Regions from separate parts of the uncultured Vagococcus sp. genome, predicted to be linked through region 2. Evidence: riboswitches for the same ligand, from Rfam matches in the RefSeq annotation. Region 2 holds a riboswitch; each other region holds the start of a gene.
What was found. Region 2 has a riboswitch for magnesium ahead of RWN13_RS00230 (LCP family protein). Riboswitches for the same ligand answer to the same signal wherever they lie in the genome.
Positions count from the first base shown of each region.

Region 1: another riboswitch for magnesium. It lies ahead of mgtA (magnesium-translocating P-type ATPase); the one in region 2 lies ahead of RWN13_RS00230 (LCP family protein).
Region 3: another riboswitch for magnesium. It lies ahead of mgtA (magnesium-translocating P-type ATPase); the one in region 2 lies ahead of RWN13_RS00230 (LCP family protein).

Region 1 is NZ_CAUQJB010000022.1:23,575-28,117, reverse strand. It holds gene mgtA (magnesium-translocating P-type ATPase) at 1-2,234, opposite strand, end outside; M-box (ykoK) riboswitch at 2,650-2,821, opposite strand; gene RWN13_RS16005 (hypothetical protein) at 2,908-3,111, opposite strand; gene RWN13_RS16000 (YueI family protein) at 3,339-3,806, shown strand; gene RWN13_RS15995 (hypothetical protein) at 3,889-4,290, shown strand; gene RWN13_RS15990 (hypothetical protein) at 4,427-4,543, opposite strand, start outside.
Region 2 is NZ_CAUQJB010000001.1:51,019-55,561, reverse strand. It holds partial or broken gene nifJ (pyruvate:ferredoxin (flavodoxin) oxidoreductase) at 1-2,583, shown strand, start outside; M-box (ykoK) riboswitch at 2,758-2,927, shown strand; gene RWN13_RS00230 (LCP family protein) at 3,107-4,033, shown strand; gene RWN13_RS00225 (FtsW/RodA/SpoVE family cell cycle protein) at 4,030-4,543, shown strand, end outside.
Region 3 is NZ_CAUQJB010000002.1:113,920-118,462, reverse strand. It holds gene RWN13_RS02430 (PLP-dependent aminotransferase family protein) at 1-626, shown strand, start outside; M-box (ykoK) riboswitch at 797-961, shown strand; gene mgtA (magnesium-translocating P-type ATPase) at 1,390-4,032, shown strand.

The sequences.
Region 1 (4,543 bases), on a different contig from region 2:
CGCATAAAAGAACCAATTGAAGACGCGCTCCATTTTTTTGGCTTCTCGAGGTACTCCTCATCCACATTATCCCATGGTAAAGAGACACAGGAGATATCGTAAATCAGATTCAAAAAGAGAATTTGAATGGGTAGCATCGGTAAAAACGGCAGAAACAGACTGGCCACAATCACAGAAAACATATTGCCAAAATTAGAACTGGCCGTCATTTTTATATACTTCACAATATTTCCAAAGGTTTGCCGTCCTGAGATAATGCCACGTTCTAAAATCATCAAATCCTTTTCCAGCAAAATCACATCTGCTGATTCCTTGGCAATATCAACGGCCGTGTCAACTGAAATTCCCACATCCGCTTCTTTCATTGCCGGCGCATCATTGATACCATCACCGAGAAAGCCCACTGTATTGCCTGCCTCTCTTAAGAGTTTAACAATCCGCGTCTTTTGTTTAGGTGATAACTTCACAAAGATATTGTAATCTGCCAGCTTCATAGTCAACACTTCATCAGACATCATTTCAATGTCACTGCCTGCCAACATCTCTTCATTTTCCAAACCAACTTGTTGACAGACCGTCCGCGTCACTAGCGCATTGTCACCTGTCAACACCTTAACTTGCACATGGTTCTTTTTCAAAGCCTCTAGAGCAGGTCGAGTCGTTTCCTTCGGAGGATCCAAGAATGCCAAGTACCCCATCAGAACCATCTCACTTTCATCCGAAACTGAAAATTCCCCTTGTACACGAGGATTGGTTTTTTGGGCAACCCCTAGAACTCTTAAACCATCCTGATTTAACTCATCCACCGTCTTTAAGATTTGCTGCCGCCGTTCATCGGTCAGCTCCAACACAGCTCCCTGATGTTCCACGTAACTTGAGACCACCAGCATCTCTTCAATGGCACCTTTCGTAATCATCTGAGTCTTTCCAAGAGGATCACGAATAACCACACTCATCCGCCGACGTTCAAAATCGAAGGGCACTTCATCGACTTTTTCATAATCATCCTTCTCAATCTCCAACTCTCGATCTGACGCATCGATAATCGCCACATCCAAAAGATTTTTTAATCCAGTTTGATAATAACTATTAAAAAAAGCATGACGTAAAACCCGATCGTCTTCGATACCCTCAACATTTAAATGGTATTCCAGCACAATCCGATCCTGGGTCAAGGTTCCCGTCTTATCGGTACACAAAACATCGATAGCACCAAAATTTTGAATGGCGTTAATATTTTTAATGATGGTGCCTTTCTTGGCCATGCCTGTGGCCCCTTTCACTAAATTAGTGGTGACAATCATCGGCAACATCTCAGGGGTTAAACCAACTGCCACTGATAGTCCAAATAAGAAGGCTTCTAACCAGTCCCCTTTCGTTATGCCATTAATTAATAGAACCGTCGGTGCCATGATGCACATAAAACGAATCAAGAGCCACGAGACAGAACTGATCCCCAGTTCAAAACTGGTTAAGCCTTTCTTTTTACTGACTTCTTGGGCAATGTCCCCAAAAAGAGTGTCATCACCTACACGTACCACGATTCCTTTGGCACTTCCACTGACCACGTTGCTTCCCATATAAACCATATTCACAAAATCAGTCATGGATTTTTGCGTGTCCTTTTCCACATTTGCCAGTTTTTCCACTGGCTGACTTTCTCCCGTCATTGCCGATTGACTGACAAATAAATCCTTTGCCTGAAAAAGGCGGACATCTGCCGGAATCATATCTCCCGCAGATAAATTAACAATATCTCCACAGACAATCTCTTCGATTGGGACTTCGGCTACTTGATGGTTGTTACGGGTTACTGTCGCCGTCACCCTAACCATTTTAGTCAAGCGCTCTACGGCATTGGTCGATCTGACTGATTGAAACAACGTCAAACTACCACTAACAACCACCATTGTACTGATGATCAGCACCGCCGTTATATCTTTTTCAGCCGGTGGCGCAATAACATAGTCCGTCACAAATGAAATGGCTGCTAATGCCAGTAAAATCATGGTAAACGGCGTAATATACGCCTTGAGTGCTTTCATAAATAAACTATCCTGTTTCTCTGTCGTGATAACATTAGCCCCATTACGCTGACGAGACACCAGGACACCATCCCCATCCAACCCCTTGTCAGATGTACCAAATTGTTTCATTACTCGTTTAAAACTGTTAGACGCTGAAAATTGATACACCTTATCCCCTTGTCCAACAGTCGCTAATCTTTTTGTCATTTTTTTCCCCTCAACTTTCTTCCAAACCACAGGTACCACAAAAGAGTGCCTATTCCGCCAAACACAATGACATCACATAATGCTGACATATCCGTTCCTCCTTGCTTGAACCATCAGTTTGGCTTGCTAACGCTGATTAATCACAGCTAGCAAGGCAAACAAACTTAAACATGGGACATTATTGGAAAAAATGAGAGACCTGTTTTAATTGGTCGGAATGACATGGTCGATTAAAGGACCATAATCATCCTCATCGCTCTCATCTTTTTCCTGCTTCTGCCAACTCGGTAAATGATCGTCCATTACTAACCACCTCTTCCTAACCTTCCTTATTACTAAAAAACATCAAAAAAACCTTACGCTAAACTCAACGTAAGGTTTATAAGCACGAAATTAAGGCACACAAAATAACCGCTTAGAGATCTCATCGTTGAGTTTTGGCACTATACAACGTAAAAAGCAGTTCGCTTTTAGCTACCTTATGAAAAGCCTTAGATCGACAATCCCTGTTCTACCCATTGGCGTCTCTCGACATTTTTGGGCAGTAGCCTGTGTTTGTATAGGAGCCTCACCTAACAAATCTTATGAAGTTTTCTAATTCGGGTTAACTATAACAAGGTCCTTTATAAAAGTCAAGGGTGAAAAACAACTTTAGATGCTTTTGCTACTGTCATTATTGGCGAATGTCGACCCACCAGCGATCGTTTGCGCCGAGATCTTCCACATTATCCGAGACACCACCATAGTAGAAAAGATTAATAAACATACTTGAAAGCTGCTCTTCATCAACAAAATAACCGAAGTGAATGGTTCTTTTTTCCTGTGGTTCAATCTTGGGCATTTTATAAAAGCCTTTATCTTCACCATGACTATCCAAGTAAGCCAATTCGCCTGAGCGTACTTGTATTTATTCTTTTTCATCCTTCGACCTCCTCTCACTCTATATAACGAATCAACTCGACTATATGTGACAGTTTTGACTTTCTTTCTAAGATTACCATAGCTAAACAGGCCAATGTCCAGTAAAACAGGTTCATAAGCCTACTGGGGCGCGAGATGTGCTATAATTGAAACAAAAGAAGAGACAGAAGGAAGGGGATGTTTATGGCCAAAGATGTTCAAGATTACTTAGAAAAAGGGATGTACGGAGCACCACAGATTAAGCCTGATGAAAAGCGAAAATACTTAGGCACCTTTCGGGAACGAATTTATTTATCAATGACCCTTGCTGAAATGTCAAAAGCCAATAATCTGGCTTATTTCAAAGAGGAATTGACAAAAAATCCAAACCACCAAGTTCTGATTAATGCCGCTCTAGCCCCTCATTTACAAAATACCTATATGGTCGCCAGTCAAAAAGCCAACTGTTCCTTTAAAATTGTGGATACAGAAAATCAAGCACAACCTGAGGCGATTGGCCTAGTTTACGCTGGCGAAGAAGCAGTCGATATTGATCCCATTAGTGTGACAGAAAAATACGATCACCAACCTGACGCACTTAATGTGGAAGAAACCAAGGTACCTGACAGACCACCTAAGAAAAAAGGTTGGCTTGGTCAACTATTCAAGTAAGTTTAGCTGCGGGCTTAATTCCCTTAAACTAAGCCCACAGCTTTCGATAAGCAGATCTCATCAGAAATAAGGAGGAATTTACATGACTTACCCTGTTGAACAACTGGAACTGAAAAAAGAATTGAGTGCTGCCTTAAGCGCTCACACCCAGCTACTGCGAAACGTGGAACACATCGAACCGGAGCAAATGGATGCCTTTACGTTTATGATGCGTAGTTTCGGCTTTATCTTTGAACGAGTCCCTGGGATTTTATTGGATAATGATGCGGAAGAAACCTATTTTGGCATCTTCCAATACTACAATTTATTAGCCGAACTTAAGCACAATTTAATGATGTCATTCCCTTATGCTCATTTACAAAACGTTAACTTCAGTGATATTTTGGCACCTTTTCCAACTCAATACGTCGCAGAAGTCAATCAGTGGTGGGAAGAAAAAACTGGTCTTGTGGTCGGCAGTACGAAACAAACAATGACGATGTAAGACAAACAAGGTCAGATACCTCATAACGAGAGTGCCTGACCTTGTTACCTTTATTAGATTACGATATATCACACCGGTTTAACCATTAATTTTTACAGTTAAACAACATCCTTTGCCTTTCATAAACTTACTTTTCTCACTTATCCTCTATCCCCGGTGCATCAACCAGCTGCCAATCCAGTTTCCCCTGATAGTTGCCTTTATAATTCCCCATCTGAAAGGATTGATACCGCAACCCTCGACCTGACTCCCA
Region 2 (4,543 bases):
GTGACAAGCATGGCCGTTCTTGATCGAACGAAAGAGCCTGGTGCCGGTGGTGAGCCACTCTTATTAGATGTGCAAAGTGTGATGTATGACAGCGACAGCCGTCCGAAGATTATTGGTGGCCGCTATGGTTTAGGCTCAAAAGACGTGACGCCAGATCAATTAGTCAGTGTCTATGACCATTTATTGTTACCAAAAGAGAAGATGACCCCACGCTTTACTATCGGAATCGTAGATGACGTTACAGGGCTATCGCTGCCCGAGACTGAGAAGTTAGATTTAACACCTCAGGGGACCTTTCAAGCCAAGTTTTGGGGATTTGGATCTGATGGGACAGTCGGGGCCAATAAATCTGCTATTAAGATAATCGGAGATCACACGGACTTATACGCTCAAGGTTATTTCTCTTATGATTCTAAAAAATCAGGTGGTTTAACTTTGTCGCATTTACGTTTTGGTAAAGAGCCGATTCAATCGACCTATTTAGTGGAAAATCCTGATTTTGTAGCCTGTCACAATCCTTCTTATATTTACAAGTATGACTTGATAAAAGGGTTGAAACAAGGGGGAACCTTCTTACTGAACACGAGTTGGAATGAGACTCAATTGGCAACCAATCTACCTGCAAAATTAAAACGGCAGTTAGCTGAAAAAGAAATCAATTTTTTTATTATCAATGCAGTTGATATCGCTCAAGAGATTGGATTGGGTCAACGGATTAACACGGTGATGCAAGCGGCTTTCTTTAAGTTAATGGCAATAATGCCATATGAGGAAGCAGTGGCCTTGATGAAAGCTGAAGTTCAAAAGAATTATGGAAAAAAATCTCAACGAATAGTTGAAAAAAATAATGAAGCCATCGACCAGACGGTTCCGCGACTGCAAAAAATAGCGGTGCCGGCAACTTGGCTGGACTCTCAGGAAAAACCGAAGAAAAAACGAGATAATATGCCGTCCTTTGTTTTTAACATAGTCGAGCCAGTCAATCGGCAAGAAGGCGATTCTCTAAGTGTAGGCGACTTAAAAGCTAATAATATGACAGATGGTCGGATGCCATTAGGAACTGCGGCCTTTGAAAAAAGAGGCGTCGCTTTGGAGGTGCCTGAGTGGCAGGTGGATCGTTGTACCATGTGTAATGAGTGTGCATTTGTTTGTCCCCATGCGGCAATTCGGCCCTTTTTGGCTGACGAGGGGGAAGTAGCAGAGGCACCGGAAGGGTTTATCATGCGAGAAATGAGAGGCGCAGACGGGTTGATGTATCGCATTCAAGTTTCTTTAGAGGATTGTACAGGGTGCGGCTTATGCGTAGAAGCTTGTCCCGCCAAAGGCAAAGCATTGGAAATGAAACCTTATGGCGAGCAAAAAGAAGAAGCCGTTAATTGGGCATTTGCCATGACCTTAAAAACAAAAGAAAATCCTGTTAAGAAAAATTCGGTTAAGGGCTCTCAGTTTGAGCAACCTTTAATTGAGTTTTCCGGAGCTTGTTCAGGCTGTGGCGAAACACCTTATATTAAATTGTTAACACAGTTGTATGGGGATCGTTTAATGATGGCTAATGCAACAGGATGTTCGTCTATTTTTGGCGGAGCAGCTCCCACCACGCCTTATACGACCAATGAGCTGGGACAAGGTCCAGCTTGGTCTAATTCCTTATTTGAGGACAATGCGGAGTACGGCTATGGCATGTACTTAGCCAACAATTCGCGTCGGGACTATTTAGCGGCTAAAGTGACAGATGTTTTAAGTGAGGATCTTGAAGAGGGACTTCGCCAGTTATTACAAGCCTGGTTGACCCATAAAAATCAGGGTGAAGGAACGCAACAGAGAGCTCAGAAGCTTAAAGCTGCCTTAGCTGAAGCGAGCTTAAGTCCATTGTTACAAGATATATACGCTAATCATGATTTGTTTGCCAAACCGAGTCAATGGATGATTGGAGGCGACGGTTGGGCTTATGATATTGGGTTTGGTGGGATCGATCATATTATTGCCAGTGGAGAAGACGTCAATATTTTGGTGATGGACAATGAAGTCTATTCCAATACGGGTGGTCAGAAATCAAAAGCAACGCCTACATCTGCGGTGGCAAAGTTTGCTTCTGATGGTAAACGGGGAGCAAAAAAAGATTTAGGCGTTATCGCCATGAGTTATGGTCATGTCTATGTCGCTCAAATTGCTTCTGGTGCTAATCAAGTTCAAACGATTCGAGCCATCGAAGAGGCTGAAAAATTCCCGGGACCTTCTCTAATTATCGCTTATACACCATGTATCGCTCACGGGATTTCGGGAGGAATTACACTGGAACATACGAAGGAAGCTGTTGACACTGGCTACTGGTCACTCTATCGTTACAACCCTTTATTACTTGAAAAAGGCAAGAATCCAATGACCTTGGATTTTAAGAAACCTAATTTTGCTGGAATGAAAGAGTTCATGAAATCGGAAACTCGTTTTTCAACTTTATCTGGGATTGCCCCAGAGCTTTCCGAAGAACTTTTCGATTTAACCATTGAAAGTGCTAAATCACGTTTTTATCGTTATGCTCGCATTGCAGGCCAAGAAGAGAAGATTCGTGAAAAGTTAGAAAAATAAAGAATGAGGCAGTTACTAATGACGTGTTAGTGACTGTTTTTTCTTATTAAGAGAGAGCTTCTTTTGATTGTATCTTGTCATCTATAAGGAAGTTTAAATAACTATAGTAATGTATTAATGGTTCTTAATAAATTTGCAATTAAATAACGAGATTGTTATAGTTTGAACGTAGATAATAATTGTTAGGTGAGGCTCCTATACAAACACAGGCTACTGCTCAAAAATGTCGAGAGACGCCAATGAGTAGGACAGGATTGGTCGAAATAAGGCTTTTCCCCAAGTAGCTAAAAGCATGGCTTTTTACGTTGTATAGTGCTAAAACTCAACGAAGAGTATTTCGTTTATTTCGTGTGCTTTCTTCGAAACCCTCACTATTATTTTAGTGAGGGTTTTTGTGATCAATTTTCTTAAACGAAAGGGCATCACGACGTCAGAAGATAGTCTCATCAATGATTTGCATCTAATTAAAAAAACGCGTATGAAACTAATGACGCGCTGAGATGTGGAAGGAAAGATGAATATGAACAAAGGAATGAAAATTTTTAAGACCATTGTCATTATTTTATTAGTGATGGTTCTTGGGGTAGTATCCTATGGGGCTATTACCATGTACCAAGGGTTTAAACAGGCTGAGAACCCTTCGCCAGTGTCAGAGTTGCCGGTGTTTAAAGGTGAGCAGGCCGAAGAAGGTAAAGTCAATATTATGTTAGTAGGATCTGATGCGCGTTCCAATGATGAATTGGGGCGTGCCGACACCTTGATGATTGCCCAATATGATAAAAAGACGAAGGTACCGAAGTTGATTTCGATTATGCGTGATTGTTACGTGGACATTCCTGGTTATGGAGAGGATAAGATCAATGCGGCATATTCCTATGGTGGACCGGAATTAATGCGAGAAACCTTAAAAGCAAATTTTGATTTACCAATCGAATATTATGCTGCCTTAACTTTTTCGGAGTTTACAGATTTAATTAACGAACTATTTCCAAAAGGGGTGGAAATCGACGCAGAAAAGGATATTGAGTTAGATGGAGTATCAATAAAAACCGGGAATCAAAGGATGGATGGCAATACCTTGTTGCAATACGTTCGTTTTAGAAAAGATGAAGAAAGCGACTTTGGCCGTGTGAGACGACAAGATCAAGCCATAGGCGAATTATCTAAACAAGCAGTCGATGTAGCTAATATTGCACGTCTACCAAAAGTTTTAGGTCTTTCTTTAGGCTATTTGGATACGAATCTAACAGCCACAAGCATAATGTCAATTGCTAGTGATTTTGTCCTCGGTCAGCAAAAAGACCTGCAATCTTTAGCCATTCCTATGGAAGACACCTGGGAATTTGATGACAATACTGAGTCGGGAAGTGTTATACGATTGGATTTTCAAGCTAATAGCGATGAAATGCATCGATTTTTAGGCCAAAAAGTCGAGGAAGAGCCGTGAAAAAAATAAAAACTATTGATTGGTTAATTGTTTTTCCTTACCTTTTTTTATGTGCCACAGGGGTCTTGATGATTTATAGCACCAGCTCCTTTGAATTAATGCGTCAAAATCAATTTATTGGTGGAAAAGCAATCAAACAATTAGTCTTTGTACTGATTGGAATGGCGACAGCCTATTTCTTTTATCGCTTTCGCTTTGAATTGCTCTTCACTAAAAATATGCTGAGATTTTATATGTTGCTATCATTTATGTTGCTAATCCTAGTGGGGTTTACCCCGTTAGGTGTTAGTGTCGGTGGCGCTCAACGCTGGATTCCCCTCGGAGGAATTAACATCCAGCCGTCTGAAATAGTGAATGTGGTTTTTGTCTTATACTTGGCGAATTATTTTAGCCACCATCCCATATCTGAACCAGCAAAATACCGTTATAAAAAACCTCTGGCCATTTGTTCAGCCTACGTCTTATTGGTGTTAATTCAGCCAAATATGGGCGGCGCATTGATGCTGATTA
Region 3 (4,543 bases), on a different contig from region 2:
CACTGCCTCGGAGGAAACAACTTGTGTCACTATGTCAGCAGTACCAAATTCCAATTGTGGAAGACGATGTTTTTAGTCAATTGTATTTTTCTGAAAAAGATAAGCCGGTCTTATTAAAGCAATTGGACAGTGAAAATGTGATCTATATAGGGTCGTTGTCTAAAATATTGGGAGCAACTACTAAAATTGGCTGGTTAAGTGCACCAGTTAAGGTGGCTCAGCAATTGGCTGAAGCCCGTAAAGAAATGGATTTCACTTTAAGTATCTTCCCTCAGGTGCTGGCGTCCAGTGCCTTAAGCAATCGCCAGTTTGATCAGCAAATCAAGGTGCTGCGCCAGGAGCTAAAACGTCGTCGGGACGTGTTAATCGGTTATTTAAAGGAGTTTTTGGGGCGAGAGGTTAGTTATGTTGTTCCAGAAGGAGGTTACTATCTGTGGTTGCAAGTTGAGAAACGGACATTAAAACAAGGAGACTTTGATTTTTTACTGGAGCTGGGGGGGTTAGTTGCCCCAAGTTTTACCTTTGGGGTGAATCGCCAAAGCCTAAGAATTAATTTTGCTAGGTTAACCCATAAGGATGCGCTTAGGCTGGTTAAATTGATTCATAAGATGATTTATAAAAGTTAGGAGAACGGTGACTTCTTAAAGTTTAGATCCGAAAAAAAGATGTTGTTAAGTTGTAGGGTGTCTTTTAGTTTTTTTGGGGAGGATTAATGTAAAAGATGGGAAAAAGGAAGGTTTTTATTTGACAGGTGAGGATTTAGCGCCTATAGTTAAGGGGTACCTAAAATAAAAACCAAATAATCTGTTAGGTGAGGCTCCTATATGGAAATACGCTGCTGCCCAAAAATATCGAGAGATGCCAATGGGTCAACTGGAATTGTCGAGAAAGGCTCTTCTTAATGTAGCTGACAGTAATGTCTAAGCCATATAGTGCTAAAACTCGACGTTGAGATTACTTTTTTGCTATGCATTATAACCTTGTTTAGCGAGCACTTCTCACGCCGAGAAGTGCTTTTTGTCTTTTTTTTGAGTAAGGACCAAGATGTTCCCTTTCAGAAAAATGATCTTTAAGTAGACATAGGGTTTTAGAGTTAAAAAGTAAGTTTCGAGATTTTAAGTGTTTTATCTTAAATAGGAGTAACTGGAAAGGGTGAGGGAAATGTCACGACAAGCGAAACAAGAGCCAGCAGAACCAGGTAGTAGTCGACAGCGGAGAAAAAAGCTAATTCATTCCCGAACCAATAAATTAAAGGCAGCCCTAAAATAGTTGGTTGAACGTACTTCAGATCTTATTTTATTTATTAAACTATTTAGCCAAGTGGCAGCCCTTAGTTTTTTTGTTAAAAAGGCTTAACTTTTTTCTTCGCATGAAAGTGAGGAAAAGAACATGATGAATTCAAGGAAAAATACAAAAAAAACAACTGTACAAATAAACCGCCAAGAGGCGAAAGATTCAGAACTAAAAAAATTAGCAGCCTTATCTGAAAGAGAACTGATGATGGAGTTTCGGACATCGGCTGAAGGGCTAACATCTGCCGATGCTGGGAAACGTTTAGAAGAACATGGACCTAATGAAATTTCTGCTCAAAGTCCAACACCTGCATGGAAATTATTGATGCACGCCTTACAGGATCCCTTTGTTTACGTCCTTGCTCTGCTCTTAGTAGTGTCAGCTGTAACAGGTGATATAGATGCCGCACTCATTATGGGTGTGATGATTTTCTGTAGTGTGATTATTAAATTTATTCAGGATTATCGATCTCAGAAAGCCAGTTTTGAGCTTAAAGAAATGATTGAGAACACCTGTGCAATAACTCGAGATGGTGTTACCACCGAAATACCGATGGATGAAGTAGTTCCAGGAGACATCGTGACCTTGTCGACAGGGGACATGATTCCTGCAGATGCTGTTCTTATTTGGACCAACGACCTATTCGTCAATCAGTCCTCTTTAACAGGCGAGTCAATGCCAGTAGAGAAGTTTGTTGATCCAGGAATTGATGTGAAAAAGATTCAATCCGACGACATTACGGCCTTGGATATGCAGGATTTAATTTTTATGGGAACGGACGTTTTAAGTGGTCAAGGGAAAGCGATTATTTTACGAACAGGGGAAGGCACTTTTTTTGGCGATATTGCTAAAAGTGCTAGCGGCAAACGAGGCGATACGGCTTTTGATGTAGGAATTACTAAAGTTAGTCGTCTTTTATTGAGAATGGTTGCAGTTCTTTTTCCAGTGGTCCTGTTGTTAAATGGCTTTACGAAAGGAGATTGGAGTCAGGCTTTCTTCTTTGCCATCGCTGTGGCTGTAGGGTTAACACCAGAAATGTTGCCGATGATTGTCACCAGTAATTTGGCCAAAGGGGCCATCAGTTTATCTAAGCAAAAAGTAATTGTCAAAGAACTGGCTTCCATTCAAAACTTAGGGAGTATGGACGTTCTTTGTACAGATAAAACGGGTACAATCACTGAAGATCGAGTGGTTTTAGTTAAGCACGTGAACCCCTTAGGTGAGGTAAACGATGACGTTTTAAACATGGCGTATTTAAATTCCAAGTACCAAACAGGTTGGAAAAACCTGATTGATCATGCGGTGATTAATTACTATGATCAAGCACCAGAGAAACATAACTTTACAACTGTTGAAAAAATCGATGAGATTCCTTTTGATTTTTCTCGTCGTCGTCTGACTGTCGCCGTTGATATTGATGGTCACCATGTGATGGTGACTAAAGGGGCAGTGGAAGAAATGGAAGATATTTGCACTCACGCTGAGATTAACGGTGAACTAGTCAAGTTGACTCCTGAATTGCGAAAAGAAATGCGCAGTGTCAATGTTAAAATGAATGAACAGGGCATGCGAGTCATCGCGGTTGCTTACCGTCGGGATGTCCATACTGAACCTGTTTATACGGTAAAAGACGAGACCGACATGATTTTGATAGGTTTTGTTGGTTTTCTTGATCCGGCGAAACAATCGGCAGTAACAGCGATTGCCTCCCTTCATGAACATGGAGTCAATGTAAAAGTATTAACTGGTGATAATGAAATTGTCGCACGTAAAGTCTGTAAAGATGTGGGAATTGAAGTGGAAGAGGTTCTTAATGGTTCTCAGATTGCGGAATTATCTGATGAGGAACTAAGAGGAAAGGTAGACGGCATTAATTTATTTGCCAAACTTTCTCCTATGCAAAAATCACGAATTATTAATTTGTTACAAGAAAATGGCCATACAGTTGGCTTTATGGGAGATGGCATCAATGATGCTCCAGCTCTGCGAAAAGCTGATGTGGGTATTTCAGTAGACACGGCGGCCGATATTACCAAAGATGCCAGCTCAATCATCCTCTTGGAAAAAAGTCTCAACGTTTTGGAGCACGGAATATTAGAGGGACGTAAAGTCTTCAGCAATATGATGAAATACATTAAAATTACCATTAGTTCCAATTTTGGTAATGTGTTTTCTGTACTAGTTGCCAGTGCCTTCTTACCATTTTTACCAATGCTCTCGATTCAGTTGTTAATTCAAAATTTGATTTATGATATTGCCCAATTAACGACGCCTTGGGATAATGTGGATGAAGAAGATATTTTAAAACCCGTTTCATGGGAAACTACTGGGTTACTAAAATTTACACTGTGCATTGGACCTGTTAGTAGTATTTTTGATATTGCAACCTTCTTATTGATGTGGTTTGTATTTGGTGCTAATACAGTAGCTAATCAAGGGCTCTTCCAAGCCGGTTGGTTTGTTGTTGGGTTAATCAGTCAAACGCTAGTGGTTCATATTGTGAGAACTAAAAAATTACCATTTATTCAAAGTAGAGCTAGTTTTCCACTGGTACTGTCAAGTTTGATAGCGATTGTCGTAGGTTTGGTGTTAGTCATCAGTCCCCTTAGAACAGGCTTTGACTTTGCAGCGTTACCAGCAACTTATTGGCCTTGGTTAATCGGTATTTTGATTGCTTATATTATCGCAACTGAAATTGCCAAAAGAATTTATATTCACTTTAATAAAGAATGGCTATAAGAGAATTAAAGGTGAGCTTTGCGAAAGTGAAGTCTTGCCTTTTTTTTAAAATTGAGATTATTCAATTTAACATTACTAATAGATAGAAAGAAAATGTCAGAGATAAGTCTAGGTTGATTGATATTTTTTTTGAGAAGAATAGCCAGAGAAGTTCGGTTTTTACAAAGGAAAATCAATTATTTAGTTAAAAAAGTTTGGGAATAACAGTGACAATATTAAAAAAACGTTTAGTGAACAAAATACTTTTTTCACTAACTTGTTGAAAAAAACAGATGAAAAAAAGTTGAAAATTGACGAATGAGCTAGATCAGTTGATTGTCGGTCAGAAATTGAAGAGTGAAGAACTTTGTGAAATGGCAAAAGTATTCAAATTGAAACAGCATAAATGTTGATAAATCAACGTGACTTAAATTATAATTAAGATGTTCTATAACAGATTGCACCTATGACTTATACAGAATGTAACAGTCTTTATCGGGAATGAAAATGAAAGTTTGAAAGTGGTGATTTC